One region of the Pseudarthrobacter sp. 10T415 genome, then DNA from elsewhere that is predicted to be linked to it. Evidence: riboswitches for the same ligand, from Rfam matches in the RefSeq annotation. Region 1 holds a riboswitch; each other region holds the start of a gene.

Region 1 (5,880 bases):
CGTAACTGTTCGATGCGGAGACCATGGCTCAATGATAGTTTCGAGGGATAGTAAGCCTGCGTACTGAATGCCGGGGAGGCGCCGTGAGTACCGTTCGGGACCGCGTGGACCGTTGGATCAAACCGTATGCCGCCTTGTGGCTGACCATGGCCGTGGGCGGAACCCTGATAGTCGCCATGGCGCTGCTGGGCGCCGAAGTGTATTCGGACGTGGTGGATGACGAAGGTCTGGCGAGCCTTGATATCCCCGCCCTGGACTACGCACAGTCACTGCGGAATCCCGGACTTGATGCGTTCGTCACGGGTTTCACCAACATTGGCGGCGGCATCGGCATGCCCATCCTCGCCACGCTCCTCACCGCGTGGCTGACCTTCCTCAGCAGGTCGTGGCGCCCGCTCCTCCTCGTTGGCGGCGCAGCTGCGGTTTCCACCGCGGCCACCACCCTGGGTAAGCGGCTGGTGGGCCGGACCCGGCCGGACCACTCCGAAGCTGTTCCGCCCTACGAAGACTCGCCGTCGTTTCCCAGCGGGCACACCCTCAACACCACGGTGGTGATCGGCGTGCTGGTGTACATCATCTGCCTGCAGTTCCAGGTCCTCAGCGTCCGCATCACGGCCATCACCGCGGGTACCGTCTTCATTGTTTCCATGGGCCTGAGCCGGGTTTTCCTGGGCCACCACTGGTTGACCGACGTCATTGCCGGCTGGACGCTGGGCCTGGCCTGGGTCGGGTTCGTCATCCTGGCCCACCGGATGTTCCATCTGATCCGGCGGAAGCAACATGCCGGGCCGGCGCCCACGTTTGAGCGTCCCGTGGTGCGCGATGTCGTAGCGGACGCCATGCACCACGACGGCGGCACGCACGGCCGCGGAACGGACCACGACGGCGGCACGCACGGCCGCGGAACGGACCACGACGGCGGCACGCACGGCCGCGGAACGGACCACGACGGCGGCACGCACCCCCGAGGGTAGGTTCACGACGCCGGGACGCACCCCGGCGGGCGGGTCACGCGCCAAGAGCCCAAGCCAGGAACTCCGGCAGGGACAGCGCCGGATGATAGTTTTGAGCAATGCGCACTCTCGTTGTGGACCACCCGCTGGTCGCCCATAAGCTCACTGTCCTCCGGGATAAGAACACCCCTTCGCCCGTGTTCCGGCAGCTGACCGAAGAGCTGGTGACACTGCTGGCGTACGAGGCCACGCGAGAGGTCCGCACCGAACCCGTCACTATCGAGACGCCGGTCAGCACCACTTTGGGCACGGCCTTCACCAAGCCCACGCCGTTGGTGGTCCCCATCCTGCGCGCCGGCCTCGGCATGCTGGAGGGTATGACCAAGCTGGTCCCCACCGCAGAAGTGGGTTTCCTGGGCATGGCCCGCGACGAGGAAACCCTGGATATCATCACCTATGCCGAGCGGCTGCCCGAGGACCTTACCGGCCGGCAGGTCTTCGTCCTGGACCCCATGCTTGCCACGGGCGGAACGCTGCGCGAGGCCATCAAGTTCCTGTTCAAGCGCGGGGCCTCGGACGTCACGTGCATCTGCCTCCTTGCGGCCCCGGAGGGCCTGGCCAAGCTGGAGGAGGAACTGGGCGAAGCGAACGTGCACATCGTCCTCGCCTCGATTGACGAGAAGCTGAACGAAAAGTCCTACATCGTTCCGGGCCTTGGGGATGCGGGAGACCGCCTGTACGGCATCGCCGGCTAACCGCATTGACCGGGCGGAAGGCCTTCCGCAATATGGGGTCCGGCCGTAGCCTGTGGCAATGGACTGGAAACTTGAACTCGTGTTTGTCCCGGTGTCCGATGTGGACCGCGCCAAGGATTTCTACGTTAACAAGGTTGGTTTCAACGCCGACTTCGACGAACGTCCGTCGGAGTCCATCCGCTTCGTGCAGCTGACCCCGCCTGGCTCAGCATGTTCCATCTGCATCGGTGAAGGCCTCACGGACGCTCCTCCGGGTACAGGCTCCAACCTCCAGCTGGTGGTCAGTGACATCCAGGCCGCCCACGACCACCTGAAGAACAACGGCGTGGACGTCAGCGATGTGGATGTCCAGGACTGGGGTCATTTCGTGTACTTCGCAGACCTCGACGGCAACCGCTGGGCCGTCCAGTACATCCCGGGACGGTAACGGCACGTCCCGGCCCCCGGACCACGACGCCTTCGCGGTATTTCGCCGCCACGGCGAAGCAGGTGCCGATCCGCTCGGCGGCCGGAGGGTCAACTCCAAAAACTGCTACCTCGCACGCATGGCTGCGGAGACGACGACGGCCGCCGCTGAACCGGGAAGGTTCGGCGGCGGCCGGTCGGAAGGCCTCAGCCAGTGAGGGTTTTTAGTACCAGTTGTGACCGAGGTGGAAGTTCAGGGCGCCACACGGGGACTGGTAGCGCTCCTTGATGTAGTTCAGGCCCCAGTTGATCTGGGTACGGTAGTTGGTCATGTAATCGGGGCCGGAGCTCGCCATCTTCTCGGCGGGCAGGGACTGGACGATGCCGTAGGCGCCGCTGCTGGCGTTGGTGGCGGTGGTGGTCCAGTCGGATTCCTTGGTCCACAGGGTGACCAGGCACTGCATCTGGTCCTGGGCCCACCCGTAGCTGGCCAGCTGGCCGGACGCGTAAGCCTGTGCGCCGGCCGGATCGTTGACGGCGACGACGGGGGCGGGCTCGGGAGCGGGAGCCGGAGCAGCCTCCGGTGCGGGGGCCGGGGCCGGTGCGGGCGCTGCGGCCGGGGCAGGTTCTGCCGCGGGTGCGGGGGCCGGTGCCGCTTCCTGGGGCTGAACCTTGAGCTCGGCGGGCGCCGACGCGGCCGGGTTCGAGCGGATTTCGCTCTTCTCGATGCTCATCTGGGAATCGGCGGCAGCGGGGGACTCTGAGCCGGTGGCCGCCACGCGGGACATGGCATCCGTGGCCTGGCCCGCGGCGCCTACGCCCACCAGCATCGCTGCGGACACTGCGAGGACCGCGGCGCGCTTGCCGAAGGAAGACTTCTTACGGGTTTCAGGCTGCGCGCTGTGGCTCGGAGCCGATTTTGGGCGCGGTTTTACCGTGAATTTAGACATGTTTAGTTCGCCTCTCACACCTGCGGAGTTAGCTGTCGGGTTCGGATGAGGGCATCCGGCCGCACGGCAAATACACGTGCTGGCTTAACCCCAAGGGCAGTACTGCGTTGCCCGGGACGTGGGTCCCCCGCCTCTGCCTCAGTTCAAGCGAAATCCGGGAAGTGGCAGAGCTTGGCGTCATCCGGATATGCGGCCCGAACGGGAACCGCACCATATCGACGGTACAGGAGAGCGGCGCTTAAGTCACATTTAGGTAACAGACATCACGACGACGGCGCGTCGCCTTGGCGAATTCAGGCTACAGTCGGGAGCCGGAGCGCGAACTCCGTCATCCCCGGCCGTGATGTGACCGTTACCCGGCCTCCGTGGGCTTCCACGATGGACTGGACGATGGACAGGCCCAGCCCGCTGGTGCCCTCTGCAACGGCCGCGCCGGCCTGGTCGCCGCTGCCCTTGCGGGCTGCGTCTGCGCGGGCGAAGCGTGAAAAGACGTGGTCCACGAAGTCCGCCGGTATGCCCCCGCCGTCGTCCGTGACCGTCACGACGGCGGCGCCGTCCGGAGCCGTGCCGACGCCGGCCACCACGGTGGTTCCGGCAGGGGTGTGTTTCCGGGCGTTGGACAGCAGGTTCATGAGCACCTGCCGCAGCTGCGCGCCGTCCCCGTTCACCAGCACCGGCTCCGCGGGAAGATCGAGCCGCCAGGTGTGGCTGGGGGCCATGACCTTTTCGTCGTTGACGCTTTCCACCACCAGCTGCGTCAGGTCCACCTCGGCCAGCTTGAGCGGCTGGCCCTCATCCAGCCGCGCCAGGAGCAGCAGGTCCTCCACCAGTGCCGTCATCCGCTCGGACTGGCTCTGTACCCGGGCCAGTGATTTCTGACCGTCGGGAGTGAAGTCCTCCGTCATCCGCATCAGCTCGGTGTAGCCGCGGATGGCGGTCAATGGGGTGCGGAGCTCATGCGAGGCGTCCGCCACGAACTGGCGCACCTTGGTTTCGCTCTTCTGCCGGGCTTCCAGGGCGCTGGCCACGTTGTCCAGCATGAGGTTCAGCGCATGCCCCACACTGCCCACTTCGGTGCCCGGGTTGGAGTTCGACGGCGGCACGCGGACGGCGAGCGCCACCTCGCCGGCGTCCAGGGGCAGTTCCGACACCCTGGTGGCAACCTCGGAGAGCTGTTCCAGCGGTTTCATGGTGCGGCGGATCAGCACCGTCCCCACCAGGCCGATCAGCAGCAGTCCGCCCAGCGAGACGAACACGAAGGTCCACACGAGGGACCTGAGGGTACTTTCCTTGGCGGCCAGGGGGAGTCCCGTGACCAGGATGTCACCGGAGCTTGTCTGGACCGCGATCAGCCGATAATCACCGCTGGACATCGAACGGTCCACGGGCCTTGAGTTGGCATCGAGCGCAAGGAGCGTCTCCTTGTCCTCTGTGGACAGGGGCTGGCGGGTGGTGTCCGAGGCGAGGAAGCCGCCGGAACTAACCTGGCTGTTGCGGATGCTCGCGTTGACGGTGCCGATTCTTTGGCCCCGGGCGTCCAGGGGATCCCGTCCGTTAAAGCCGCCAAAGGGCGGGCGGCCCGGGTTGTCGGCGAGGTTGGCGGCCTGGCTGAGCTGGTCATCAAGCTGCCGGGTCAGGAAGGCGTCCATCGATGCGTAGCTCACGATGCCAACGGCACCGCAGATGGCGATGAGCAGGGCCATGGCCAGGGCGATCAGGCGGGTACGCAGGTGCCAGGTTGCGGGCCTGAGCCAACTCCGGGTGTAGGAAGCGTCTGAAGGGGCCATGGCGAGCTAGTCCGCCGGCTTGATGACGTAACCGGCCCCGCGGACGGTGTGGATCATGGGCGGATGGACGGCGTCGATCTTCTTGCGCAGGTAGGAGATGTAGAGCTCGACGATGTTGGCCTGGCCGCCGAAGTCGTAGTCCCACACCCTGTCAAGGATCTGTGCCTTGCTGATGACCCGCTTGGGGTTTTCCATGAGGTAGCGGAGCAGTTCGAACTGGGTGGCCGTCAGCTGCACGTCATCCCCGGCGCGGGTGACTTCCCGGGTGTCGACGTTGAGCACCAGGTCGCCAACCACCAGTTCGGCAGTGTCCATGGCGGCGACGCCTGAACGCTGGACCAGCCGGTGCAGGCGGAGGATGACTTCCTCCATGCTGAACGGTTTGGTGACATAGTCGTCGCCGCCGGCGGCCAGGCCGACGATGCGGTCCTGGACTGCGTCCTTCGCGGTAAGGAAGAGGGCTGGCACCTCCGGCGCGAAGGCGCGGATCCTGCCCAGCAGCTCCACGCCGTCGAACCCCGGAAGCATGACGTCCAGCACCAGGACGTCAGGGCGGAAGTCCTTGGCCAGCTTCACCGCCTCGGGCCCGTCCGCTGCCACTGCCACGGACCACCCCGCCATCCGCAGGCCCATGCTCATCAGTTCTGAAAGGCTGGGTTCGTCATCCACCACCAGGGCGCGGATGGGGGAGCCGTCCGGGTGGGAGAGCTTGGGGAGGTTGTTGGTCATGGAGTGCGAGGTGGCCATGGGACAAGTCTCCGATCCTTGGATATAGGCGGGCTTTGGGCTTCCTGTGCCCCAGCTGTGAATCCCAGCCTAGCCAGCTGGGCGTCGCAGCGGGTGTGGCAGGGTCGGCGCCACGGGCAGCATGTCTCAGTCAGGAATGCCCCGCCGCACAGCCCGGACTCAGGAACGCGGCTGACGCTGATGGAACATCAGCAGAGGCGACCATTAGGTTCCCTTCCCGAGGAGCAATCAATGGACCAGCAGAACCTGCAGGGTTCCTCCTACGTGACCATGGCGTCCCAGA
Region 2 (5,880 bases), on a different contig from region 1:
CTTCGGCCTCCCGCTGACGGACCGGGACACCGGCTACGGGCACACCAGCGGGCAGGTGGACTCTGTCCGCGCCACGGCAAGCCTGCTGGGGGACTACTACGGCGCGGTCCACCGGCAGACCATGCAAGTCCTCGGTGAACTGGCAGACCAAGACCTTGACCGGACCGTGGACACCAACTGGGACCCTCCGGTGACCCTCCGGTGACCCTCGGAGTCCGGCTTGTCAGTACCCTCGCCGACTGCCTGCAGCACGTGGGCCAGGCAGCCTACGCGAAAGGCCTGGTGGCCGCACGTCACGGCAGCGGCCGTGCGTGAACTGGTGGTCCTGGGCACAGCATCGCAGGTACCCACCCGTACCCGGAACCACAACGGGTACCTGCTCCGCTGGGACGGGGAGGGGCTGCTCTTCGATCCCGGCGAAGGGACACAGCGCCAGATGATCCACGCCGGAGTTTCGGCAACGCAGGTCACCAGGATCTGCCTCACCCACGTCCACGGCGACCACTGCTTCGGGCTCCCCGGCGTCCTGTCCAGAATGGTGCTGGACGGCGTCAACCACCCGGTCCACCTGCACTACCCGGCCTCCGGGGATGCTGTGGTGCGGGCGCTGGTCTCTGTCAGCACGCCCGGCCTGGACCTGAGGCTCCATCCCCACGGCGCCGCCGGTGAGGTGGCGGAAGGCCTCCACATCCGGCCGCTCAAGCACCGGATAGAGACCTACGGGTACCGCCTCACCGAGCCCGAGGGCTTTACGTTCCTGCCCCACCGCCTCGCGGCAGCGGGCATCGCCGGGCCGGACGTCGGCCGCCTCCTGCGCGAAGGTACCCTTGCCGGCGTCGGACTCGCCGATGTCAGCGTTCCGCGCCCCGGGCAGCGTTTCGCGTTCGTCATGGACACCGCACCGTGCGACGGTGCCGAAGACCTTGCCGACGGCGCCGACCTCCTGGTCGCCGAGTCCACCTTCAGCGACGACGACGGCGGGCTGGCGGAGGAATACCGCCACCTCACCGCCGGGCAGGCTGGCGATTTGGCGGGACAGGGGAGCGCGCGGACGCTGGTGCTCACGCACTTCTCGTCCCGGTACGGCAACGACGTCACCTTCCTGGCCCGGCAGGCGTCCGCCCGCGCCAAGGGTGCCACTGTGATCGCCGCCGACGACCTCCAGCGCATCCGCCTTCCGAACCGCCGCGGGGGGCCTGCAACGGCCGCCGCGGGGATAGGGTTAAAACCATGACCGCTGCTGCAGAATCGACTGTCGCCCTGGGTGGCCGCTTCGCCCGCGAACTCAACGAGCTGGCGGTGCCCTGGGAGGCGGAGGAAGCCCCGGACCCCAAACTCCTGGTACTCAACGGACCGCTCGCCGCGGAACTGGGGCTCGACCCGGCGTACCTGGGCTCGGAAGAGGGAGCGCGGTTCCTGCTGGGCAACCACGTCCCGGAAGGTGCCACGCCTGTGGCCCAGGCCTACGCCGGGCACCAGTTCGGCGGCTACTCGCCCCTCCTCGGTGACGGCCGCGCGCTGCTGCTGGGTGAGCTGGAGGATGCCCGCGGACGGGTGAAGGACCTCCACCTGAAAGGCTCCGGCCGCACGCCATTTGCCCGCGCCGGTGACGGCCGTGCCGTCGTCGGGCCCATGCTCCGCGAATACGTGGTCAGCGAGGCCATGCACGCCCTCGGCATCCCCACCACCCGCTCCCTCGCCGTCGTGGCTACCGGACGGCAGGTGCGCCGGGATGACATGCTTCCCGGCGCCGTGCTGGCCCGGGTGGCCGGCAGCCACCTTCGGGTGGGCAGTTTCCAGTATGCGCGGGCCACGGAAAACACCGAGCTCCTGCGCCGGCTGGCGGACCATGCCATCAGCCGCCACTATCCGGACGCCGCGGCGGAGGAGAACCCCTACCTCGCCCTGTACCGGGCCGTGGTGGCTTCGCAGGCCTCGCTCGTGGCGCAGTGGATGCTGGTGGGGTTCGTCCACGGTGTGATGAATACAGACAACATGACCATCTCCGGCGAAACGATCGATTACGGCCCCTGTGCCTTTATGGACGCGTTCAACCCGGCCGCCGTGTACAGCTCCATCGACGTCGGCGGCCGGTATGCGTACGCCAACCAGCCGGTCATGGCCGAATGGAACCTGGCCCGCCTCGCCGAAGCCATGCTGCCGCTCATCGACGAAGACCAAAAGGCGGCGGTTCCGGTGGCCGTGGAGGCGCTGGGCGGGTTCCGGCGGTATTACAGTGCGGCGTGGTTTGGCGGCATGGCCACCAAGCTGGGCCTGGCTGCGGGGAAGCCGGATACGGCGGCAGCCGAGGAGGTCTCTGACCTGGTGGACGGCGTCACCGGCATCCTCAAGGACGGCCCGGTGGACTACACGCTCTTCTTCAGGAACCTGGCCAAGGCCGCCCGGGGTGACAGCCGGCCTGTCCGCGGGATGGTCATGGACCTGGCTGCGTACGATGCCTGGGCCGAACGCTGGCAGAAGCTGGGGCCGGATGCCGGGCTGATGGACCGCACCAATCCCGCGTACATTCCGCGGAACCACCTCGTCGAAGAGGCGCTGGCCGCGGCTACCGGCGGGGACCTGGATCCACTGCACGGGCTGCTGGAAGCGGTGACGGCGCCGTACAGCGAACGCCCCGGCATGGAGCGGTACGCCGAGGGCGCCCCGGAGGACTTCGGGACGTACATGACCTTCTGCGGCACCTGAGCCTGAGTTTGGTTACGCAGTAAAAAGGGCGGCAGCCGGGATGTCCCGGCTACCGCCCTTTTTGCAGCTCTATGCGCTGGAAGCTACCTGCCCAGCAGGCTATGCGACCCGTACGTAGGAGGCTGCACCAACCCAGCTGACGGAGTGCACCTGGGTCTGGCTGCCGTTGACGCCGCCGCTGACCATCTGGCCGTCACCGGCGTACACGCCGACGTGGCCGGCGGAGATGACGAGGTCACCGGGGGCGGGGGTGCCCACCACGGTGCCGTACTGGAAGAACTGGCCGGGAGCCAGGTCTCCGACGGACTTGCCGACGGCGCGCAGGGCCTTCTCCACCATGGCGGTGCAGTCCTGGGTGACGCCGACCTGGCCGTAAGCGTTGGCGAGGATGGCAGCGCCGGTGCCCGAGCCGGTGGCCGCAGGCGTTGCCGAGGCGTAGCCGAGGTTCATGCCGGTGTTGGCGGGAGCGGTGCTTGCGGTCTGGACCGGTGCCGCTGCCGGAGCAACGGCCGGAGCGGCCGGTGCTGCGTAGCCGGCGCCGGGAATGGCAATCTGGTCACCGGGGTAGATGATCGAGGAAACGTCGAGGCCGTTGGCTGCCAGGACGTCGTTCAGGCCAACCCCGTAGGCGGACGCAATGGCGCCGAGGGTGTCACCGGAAGCAACCGTGTGGACGTTGCCGGCAGCGGCTGCAGGGGCAGCGGCTACGGGCGCGGCAGGAGCCGAGTATGCCTGGACGTTAGTGGTTTCGGTGCTGTCCGGGCCGGTCACGCCTGCATGTGCCGGAGCTCCGACGCCGAACGCAATGCCCGATGCTGCGGCTACTGCGAGTGCCGGGCGTCCAAAGGTCCGGGCCTGGGCCTTGGCCGTCACGGCCAAACCCTGCAGCGCGATGGAGCCGGCCGGAGTAGCGCGGTGACGGGCGGTGGTGAAATTTTTTGACACGGTTGATCGCCTCTCCCATGCCTGCGGGGTGAGCTGTCGGGTTCGGGCTGGAGATACCCGGCCGGTAACGCACTTCGTCAGGGACGGAAGGCGATATCGACTTAACCCCAAGGCTTCGGTGAAGCCGCGGAAACTTGGTTCCCCCGTCCCTGCCAGCTGGAAAGCGATTGAATCCCGGTTCAGCGGCAGGGCTCGGCAAGCTGAGGGGAATGTCCCGCTTGGGAGGGACACGTGTATGACCATAACCCGACGTTCACCCGATTGTCACATTTGGATAACATACGAGGCGGACCTCTCGGATGAAGCCATCGGCCGGATGGCGGCCCGGATCGCCGCGGTGACCTCGGATGATGCCCGGTGCCTAGCCGGTCTGGCAGGCCTGCGTAACAAAGTCATAAAGTTGTGCACGCAACGGCCCGCTGGCGGCGACTTTCAGGACGCCTTCCCGGGTCCCGACCGTAACGGTGAGGGGCAGCAGGGTGCCCACTTTGTCTTCCGCCACGGCGTGCGGATCGCACCGGGCGGGGCGCACCCGCAGGGCCAGGGCAGTGCCGGTTTCCCCCGTCCGGACCGTCACGTTCCGCGGCCACGGCTCAGCCCCGGACTCGGGCCCGGCCTCCGCCAGCAGGGGAGTGCCGCCCACGCTGTGCAGCGTGAGGGGCGGAGTCCCTCCGGGGGCCGTCGGCTGGGGGCTGATGCGAAGGAGGACGACGGCGGTGCGGCCGTCCGCCGCCACCTCAAGGTGCGGGTCCAGGGCCAGTCCGGCCACCTTCGCGGCGTCGGCGGCCAGGCAAAGCTCGCTGTTGTTGCGCGGCAGCACGCCGAAGGGATCCGGCGCCGGAAGGCTCAGGGCTGCCGGCTGCTGTCCGGCCGCAGCGAAGGAAACCGTGGCGCTGGCCTGCGGCGATGCCGTTGCCAGGTCGGCGCAGGTGGGGGGTGGAAGCTGTGCGGGCACGCTTTTGGGCTGGTGCGGCGGAAGCTCCAGGCTGCCCGCTTGTGGGGTCCACTCGATGTCCCCGTCGAACAGCGGGGAACTGACGCGCGCCAGGTCCACTGTGAGGAGACCGTCCGTGGTGTTGGTGAGCTGGAGCAGGATGGCGTGCTGCCCGTACTGGTCGCGGGACTGGTTTACCTCGATGGTGACCGGTCCGGGGGCGGCGGCAGCGGGGGACGCTGCAGGGGTGGGCTGCTGCGGGCTGCAGGCTGATACCGCCAGTACTGCCGCGGTCAGGAATGGCAGCACGCGGTCGCCGGTTTCCGGTCTTGCTGTCCGTGCGGAGGCGGGGCCGCGGCGGATTGCTGTGGTGCGTGGTGTGCTGGCGCCGGCCATGGGCACAGTCTAGGGCTGTGGCGAGGCTTCCGTCTCTGCTGGATAACAATCCACAGCTGTAAACCCTCAACCTGTGGTTGAGCCCGTAGGCTACGGGACTATGTCCCAGTTCGTTACCAAACTGAAGTCCGCGGTGCTCGGCGGACTTCTGGTGTTTACCCTGCTGGGCGCGGCCCTGGTTCCGGCGTCGGCCGCGGACCTCCCGCCGGAGGGATACCCCTCCTGGGAAGACGTCCGGCAGGCCAGGGAGTCTGAAGCGGGTACAGCGGCCGGGATCACCCGGCTCGGCAGCCTCCTCGCCGGTTTGCAGGCGGATGCAGAAACGCTTGGCGGCGCGGCCGTGACGGCTGCAGCGGAGTACGCCACTGCCGAAGCGGCACTCACCGCAGCCAACAGCCGGGTCGAAGCCCTGGCGGCGCAGTCCGCAGCAGCCAACGGGGAACTGCAGCAGCACCGCAGGGAGATCGGCGCCCTTGCCGTGCAGTCGTACAAGACGGGTTCAACCACGGCCGGATTCTTCATGGCCCTGGACGCCCTTGAGTCCGGCAGCGTCCACGGACTCAACATGGTGGAGCTGGTGGGCGCGAAGACGGCCGGCCTGGTGGACCGCGCGGCGTCCGCCGCGAAGGTGGCATCGTCCCTGGGTGAACAGGAGAAAGCTGCACGCTCCGAACGGGAAAACCTGGCCAAGGAGGCCGGGACCAGGCTTGCCGGGGCCAGATCGGCGCAGGACGCCGTAGCCCGCCACATCAGTGAAGAGCAGCAGCACGGCGGTGAACTCACTGCACAGCTGGCCTCACTCAAGGGAATAACCGCGGCCGTTGAGGGGGAGTTCCGGCAGGGCCAGGCCGCCCTCGCCGCTTATGAAGCCTCGCAGGCAGCCAAGCGGGCCGCCGCCC
Region 3 (5,880 bases), on a different contig from region 1:
GTTGATGACGAACGGCGTCGCGTACTCAGATGCCTCGGCCCAGGTGTAGATGCGGCCGGCGGAGTCGGCGGTGCGTCCCGCTGCGAAGTCCAGGCCGCCGTTGGAGTTCAACCACTGCACCTGCGCGTCCAGCGTTACCAGCGTGGACAGCGACGGGGTGTTGTAGGTCTGGTTCAGCTTCGAGTTGTCGATGGCGGTCTGCAGGTCCAGGAAATCCGGGATCCAGCGGTCGCCGGCTTTGATCCGTGCTGCGCGTTCGAGGGCGGCGGGGGAGAACAGGCCAAGCCACAGGCCGCCGTCGGAGGCGAAGTTCTTCTGCGGGGCGAAGTAGTAGACATCGCTCTCGGCCACATCGACGTCCAGGCCGCCGGCGGCGGAGGTCGCATCGACCAGTACCAGTGCGCCCTCATCGGCATCCGCTACGCGCTTTACCGGAGCGGCGACGCCGGTGGAGGTTTCGTTCTGCGGCCACGCGTAAACGTCGACGCCGGCCTCGGCCCGGGCTGCCGGGCGGGTGCCCGGGTCCGACGTAATGATGGAGGACGCATCCAGGAAAGGTGCCTTATTGGTGGCTGCGGCGAACTTCGACCCGAACTCACCAAAGGACAGGTGCTGGGCCTTCTTCTCCACGAGGCCGAAGGAGGCAACATCCCAGAACGCTGTGGAGCCGCCGACGCCGAGGACAACCTCGTAACCCTCGGGCGCGCGGAAGAACTGGCTGAGGCCCTCGCGGACCGAGCCCACGAGGTTCTTGACGGGGGCCTGCCGGTGGGACGTGCCCAGGATGGTCTTCGACGCCGCAGAGAGCGCATCGATCTGTTCCTGCCTGACCTTGGATGGCCCGGCTCCGAACCGTCCGTCCCGGGGCAGGAGGTCGGCGGGAATAGTGATGCTGGTTTCGCTCACGGGTGCTCCAATGTCGGCGGGGAGGTGGCTTTAGCCGGTCGGGCGGATAACGCCGCCCGACAGTCGGCAGTGACTGCAATACAGGCCTTTCCCATTCTGCCTGAACAGGCGTAGGCGCGGGAGCCGGAGCCGCTAAAGTCCAAACATTGAGACACGGGAACCTGGAGCCTGCAACTATTAGGACAAAGTCAAAATAGGCTAAGCTTGGCTCCGGACTATGTCGCGCCGCATGGCGGCGGGCCGTGTGGGACAACGCGGAACAACGCAGGGTATTGCGCTCGAGGAGCTGAGCTGGATGACGGATCTGATCGACACTACGGAGATGTACCTTCGGACCATCCTGGAGCTGGAGGAAGAGAACATCGTTGCCCTGAGGGCCCGTATTGCAGAGCGGTTGCGCCACTCGGGCCCTACCGTGTCCCAGACCATCGGCCGGATGGAGCGTGACGGCCTGGTGGTGGTGTCCGGCGACCGACACCTGGAGCTCACCGAGGTGGGCCGCAAACGTGCCACGGAGGTCATGCGCAAGCACCGCCTTGCGGAACGGCTCCTGGCTGATGTCATCGGCCTGGACTGGGCCTACGTCCACGACGAAGCGTGCCGCTGGGAGCATGTGATGAGTGAGCGCGTTGAGCGCCGGATCTACGAACTGCTCAACCACCCCACCGAATCGCCCTACGGAAACCCGATTCCCGGACTGGCCGCACTGGGTGGCCACCCGGACCTGTCCTTGTCCGACGGTGCGATCAGCCTTCTTGAGGCCATGAAGACGTACGGCACCGCCTCTGCCGTGACCATCAGCCGGTTGGCTGAACCCATCCAGGTGGAACCCGAACTCCTGTCCCAGCTCGACGAAGGCGGCATCCGCCCCGGAGCGGCGGTATCGCTGGAGCGTGTGGGGGACTACATTTCGGTCCGTGTTCCGGGCATTGAAGGCGCCCTGGAACTGCCTCCCGAAGTGGCTGCCCACGTATTCGTAGCCGTCAACTGACACCGTAAAAGCCCTGCTTTTACCCCGTGGGAGCTGGATCACGCAAAAATAACGGAATTGTTACTAAGGGACTTAAGCCCCTATAGTTGAACGAAAGCGTTGATACTTAAGCGTTACCTGATCTGGAGCCGAGCTCTGCCAGCGGATCAGGAGCACCAAGTCATAACTGGCAGAGGCGGGGGAACCACAACTGGCAGCGGGGGACTGCCTTGGGGTGAAGTCCGTCAGCAGCAAGCCTCTTCCAGTGAAGGAACCTTCCGGGGATTTCTCTGTGCCGCAGCTTGCTTACGGCGGACCGGGTCTGTGAACTCTCTGACCCGAATCCGACAGCTAACTTCGCAGGCTATCCAGAGAGGAACCCTTCTTGACCATGCAGACCCCCCGGGGCCGCCGCCGCGCGGCGGGCCCCGCTGCTACGCCGCGTGCTGTCGAAGCCGTCCAGGCTGCCGAGACCTCGCGCCCCCGCGATCTCCACCGTGACGCGCGCCGCCGTCGGGGTCCGTTCCGCCAGATAACGGAATTCGCCTCGGCCAGCGGTATCGGCCAGAAGGCCGGCATCGCGCTTGCCGCCACCGGCCTGGTGCTTACCGTTACCGTCCCCGTGACCAGTCCCGTCATGGCAACTGACGCCAGCGGAACCGGTGCCGTTGCCGCCTCATCTGTGACGCCACAGCCCGCGATTTCCGCGGAAGCAGGCGCCCAGATCGACTTCAGCCGCTCCGCCGTGGTCACCCAGGCGGACCCTGACGGCAAGCTCAAGCAGCTGCTCAGCGCCCAGTCCGCAGGATCGGTCTCCCGGGCTGCATCCGCCGGTACCCTGGGGGCCCCGCTGGCCACCATGACCACGGCGTCGCCGTTCGGCTACCGCGTCAGCCCCATCACCGGCGGCACCGGCGACTTTCACCGCGGGCAGGACTATGTTGCCCAGTGCGGTACCTCCGTGATGGCTGCCGCCACCGGAACCGTGACTTTTGTGGGCTGGCACCAGTACGGCGGCGGCAACAGGGTGGTGGTGGACCACGGCAACGGCCTGGAGACCACCTACAACCACCTGTCGTCGTTCAACGTGAAGGAGGGCCAAACCGTCTCCCGGGGCGACGTCATTGCCCTCAGCGGGACCACCGGCGCCTCCACGGGCTGCCACCTCCACTTTGAAGTCCAGGTCAACGGTGAGGTCGTCGACCCCACCGGCTGGCTCTAGCCAAATGATGGTGGACTCTCGAATGGCCGTGACCCGCCGTGACCTGAATGTGACATTCAAACAAAACTGCTGTACCGTCTAAATCGCGTCAACTTTTCCGAAGTTGACGCTCTTGAGTGGATTGCCTAACTCTGCCACCGCTCAAGGTCCGTTCGCATTTCATCGTCTGGCAGGGGCGGGGGAACCAATTTTGGCCTTCTTGTTTCGAAGGCCTTGGGGTTAAGTCACGAAAGCTTCCTTGGAAGCCGTGTGGCCGGGTGACTCCCATCCGAATCCGACAGCTCACCTCGCAGGCATTGGGAGAGGCTACCTTCGTGTCTTCACGCCATAATGCTGCGCGCCACCGTGCGCAAACGGTTCGTACCAACCCTTTGGGCGCCGTGTCCAAGGCTGTAAGTGCCAATGCCGGGACAGTGGGTCGCCAGGCTGCAGTAGTTGCAGCCGCTTCCGGCCTCGTCCTGGCTATGGGCCTGCCGGCCGTCGCGGACACCACCGCGGGCGTCTCGGCATCCACCGAGTCGGGTTCGGCCCAGACCGCCCTGGCTGTCACCGCGGCACCTACCGCCACTGTTTCCTTCGAGCGCCCGGTCATCAAGACCACTGCTGCTCCGAAGCCGGAGCCGGTACTCACCCAGTCCACTGCGTCAGCAGCACGGGATGCCGGCAACGCCGTCACCGCAGCCGCTGGCTCAACCGAAGCTGCTTCCGAGAAGCTCGCGGAAACAGTTTCCTCCGCTGCCACCTCGGGCATCGCGGCCATCGCGTACACCGGCATTGGCCACCCGTACGTGTGGGGCGGCACCAGCCCCAACGGCTGGGACTGCTCCGGATTCACCCAGTGGGTCTACGCCCAGGCCGGCATCAGCATCCCGCGCGTCAATGCCTGGAACGCCATGAAGCCCACCTCCACCCCCCAGCCTGGCGATCTCGTCATGCAGAACGGCGGCGCACACGTTGGCATCTACGTCGGCAACGGCATGATGATCAGCGCGCTCAACCCGTCCCAGGGCACCCTTCTTCACGCGGTTGCCGCCACGGGAACCTCCTCGTTCTACACCATGAACTAGTTTCTGGGGCCCCAGGCCCCAGAAACTTTTTCTTTGCCCCCGCTTTTCGCTAAATCACACATCCCCGTTCGGGACGCGCCGACGTACCCCCAAGATGCCGGCGCGTCCAAAACCCCCGTGTTGCCTACAGGCCCGGGGATAACGAAAGAGAGAACTGATGACGACTCGTGCTACCGCACGGCATCGCGCCGAAGTCACCAAGACCAACTCAATCGCCATTATCGCCAAGGCTGTTGGCGGCAACGCCGGCGGCGTTGGGCGCCAGGCAGCGGTTATCGCCGCAGCCTCGGGCCTGGTCCTGACCAGCGGCATCGCCGCAAACGCAGCTGACACCAACGTCCAGCGCGACTCCGCTCCTGCATCCGCTTTTGAAGTTGGAACAGCTGTGGAAGCCCCGATCTCCGCGGCTTCCACCATCAACATCTCCTTCGAGAAGCCGGCCGTCAGTACCAGCCCGGCTCCGGTGGTTGAGGCAGAGCCCGAGGTTGAGGTCCAGGAAGCCGCTCCGGCTGCCCAGACACCCGCAACGCAGACCGCTGCAGCGCCGAAGGTCACCGCTACCGTCACGGCGCAGCCCGCATCTGCTCCCCAGGCATCTGCCAGCGGCAAGGGCGCAGCAATCCTGTCCGCAGCGTACGCCCAGCTCGGCGTCAACCAGGACTGCACCATGCTCGTCACCAACTCGCTGGCTGCCGTGGGCATCAACTTCCACGACTGGCCCGCTGGCTACCTCTCCCTGGGCCGCACCGTGAGCGCTGCCGAGGCCCAGCCCGGCGACCTGATCTACTACGCCGACGGCGGCGCCGGCATGGCCCACATCGCTGTTTACGCCGGCAACGGCCAGGCAGTGCACGGCGGCTACAACGGCAACCAGACCGTGGTCTTCAGCGCAAACGTCGGTTCCGGACCGGTCTTCATCCGCGTCAACTGATTCCCCCCGACAGGGCCGGTACGGCCGCCCTTCGGATAAAAGGACCCCTGCCCACGCGGCAGGGGTCCTTTGCCGTTAACGGGCGGTGCGCTCCGGACGCCCTTCCCTGACGATACTTGTGTGCCGTGATTAGCTGATCCTGCATTTCTTTGTTTACTCTTGTGGTGTCGATCCATAGCCCGGACATGCCGAGGGCAGCCGGCCCTCGTGCCCCTGACGGGTGCGGCCGTGAAGAGGTACGTGCATGCGCACTCTCGTTCTGAATGCTGGATATGAACCGCTGGCGGTTATTACTTTCCGCCGGGCGCTGGTGCTTGTGCTCACGGGCAAGGCAAGCGTGGTAGCGGAGGGCGATGATCCCGTGGTGGGTCCGCAGGAAATCCTGGGCCGCCCCTCCGTGATTCTCCTCAACCGTTACATCCGGCCCAGATACAACCATGCCACCGCCGTCAGCCGGCGCGGCGTCCTGAGGCGGGATGGGCACAAGTGTGCGTACTGCGGAAAAGCGGCGCACACGATCGACCATGTGCACCCCAAGTCCCGCGGAGGGGCGGACACCTGGGAGAACCTGGTGGCTGCCTGCCTGCGCTGCAACAACGTCAAAGGCGACCACACACCCGCCGAGATGGGCTGGAAGCTGCGGTTCGAGCCAGCGCCTCCGCACGGCACCATCTGGCAGATCAAGGAATTGGAAAAGCCCACGCCGGCGTGGGACCCGTTCCTCCTGCCGGAGCGGGCAGCCTGACCTTCGCTGACTGCCTGACGCGGGCCGACTAATTGACCT

The links. A riboswitch is a leader RNA that binds a small molecule or an ion and turns the genes downstream of it on or off. The one in region 1 is predicted to bind cyclic di-AMP.
Region 2: it holds a riboswitch for cyclic di-AMP, as region 1 does, so the genes downstream of both, AC1DBN_RS00695 (C40 family peptidase) here and AC1DBN_RS17895 (aggregation-promoting factor C-terminal-like domain-containing protein) in region 1, are expected to answer to the same signal.
Region 3: it holds a riboswitch for cyclic di-AMP, as region 1 does, so the genes downstream of both, AC1DBN_RS15730 (M23 family metallopeptidase) here and AC1DBN_RS17895 (aggregation-promoting factor C-terminal-like domain-containing protein) in region 1, are expected to answer to the same signal.

What each region holds. Positions count from the first base shown of each region.
Region 1 covers NZ_JBFTHJ010000017.1:76,286-82,165, reverse strand. The annotation lists gene AC1DBN_RS17915 (nucleoside deaminase) at 1-25, opposite strand, end outside; gene AC1DBN_RS17910 (phosphatase PAP2 family protein) at 84-974, shown strand; gene upp (uracil phosphoribosyltransferase) at 1,073-1,708, shown strand; gene AC1DBN_RS17900 (VOC family protein) at 1,767-2,135, shown strand; gene AC1DBN_RS17895 (aggregation-promoting factor C-terminal-like domain-containing protein) at 2,338-3,063, opposite strand; cyclic di-AMP (ydaO/yuaA leader) riboswitch at 3,067-3,223, opposite strand; gene AC1DBN_RS17890 (sensor histidine kinase) at 3,357-4,850, opposite strand; gene AC1DBN_RS17885 (response regulator transcription factor) at 4,857-5,597, opposite strand; gene AC1DBN_RS17880 (hypothetical protein) at 5,829-5,880, shown strand, end outside.
Region 2 covers NZ_JBFTHJ010000001.1:141,693-147,572, forward strand. The annotation lists partial or broken gene AC1DBN_RS00680 (mycothiol transferase) at 1-315, shown strand, start outside; gene AC1DBN_RS00685 (ribonuclease Z) at 308-1,234, shown strand; gene AC1DBN_RS00690 (protein adenylyltransferase SelO) at 1,231-2,706, shown strand; gene AC1DBN_RS00695 (C40 family peptidase) at 2,806-3,651, opposite strand; cyclic di-AMP (ydaO/yuaA leader) riboswitch at 3,655-3,827, opposite strand; gene AC1DBN_RS00700 (hypothetical protein) at 4,013-4,981, opposite strand; gene AC1DBN_RS00705 (aggregation-promoting factor C-terminal-like domain-containing protein) at 5,082-5,880, shown strand, end outside.
Region 3 covers NZ_JBFTHJ010000013.1:25,780-31,659, forward strand. The annotation lists gene serC (phosphoserine transaminase) at 1-906, opposite strand, end outside; gene AC1DBN_RS15725 (iron-dependent transcriptional repressor DtxR) at 1,202-1,897, shown strand; cyclic di-AMP (ydaO/yuaA leader) riboswitch at 2,039-2,257, shown strand; gene AC1DBN_RS15730 (M23 family metallopeptidase) at 2,268-3,098, shown strand; cyclic di-AMP (ydaO/yuaA leader) riboswitch at 3,227-3,408, shown strand; gene AC1DBN_RS15735 (C40 family peptidase) at 3,479-4,165, shown strand; gene AC1DBN_RS15740 (NlpC/P60 family protein) at 4,323-5,096, shown strand; gene AC1DBN_RS15745 (HNH endonuclease) at 5,341-5,841, shown strand.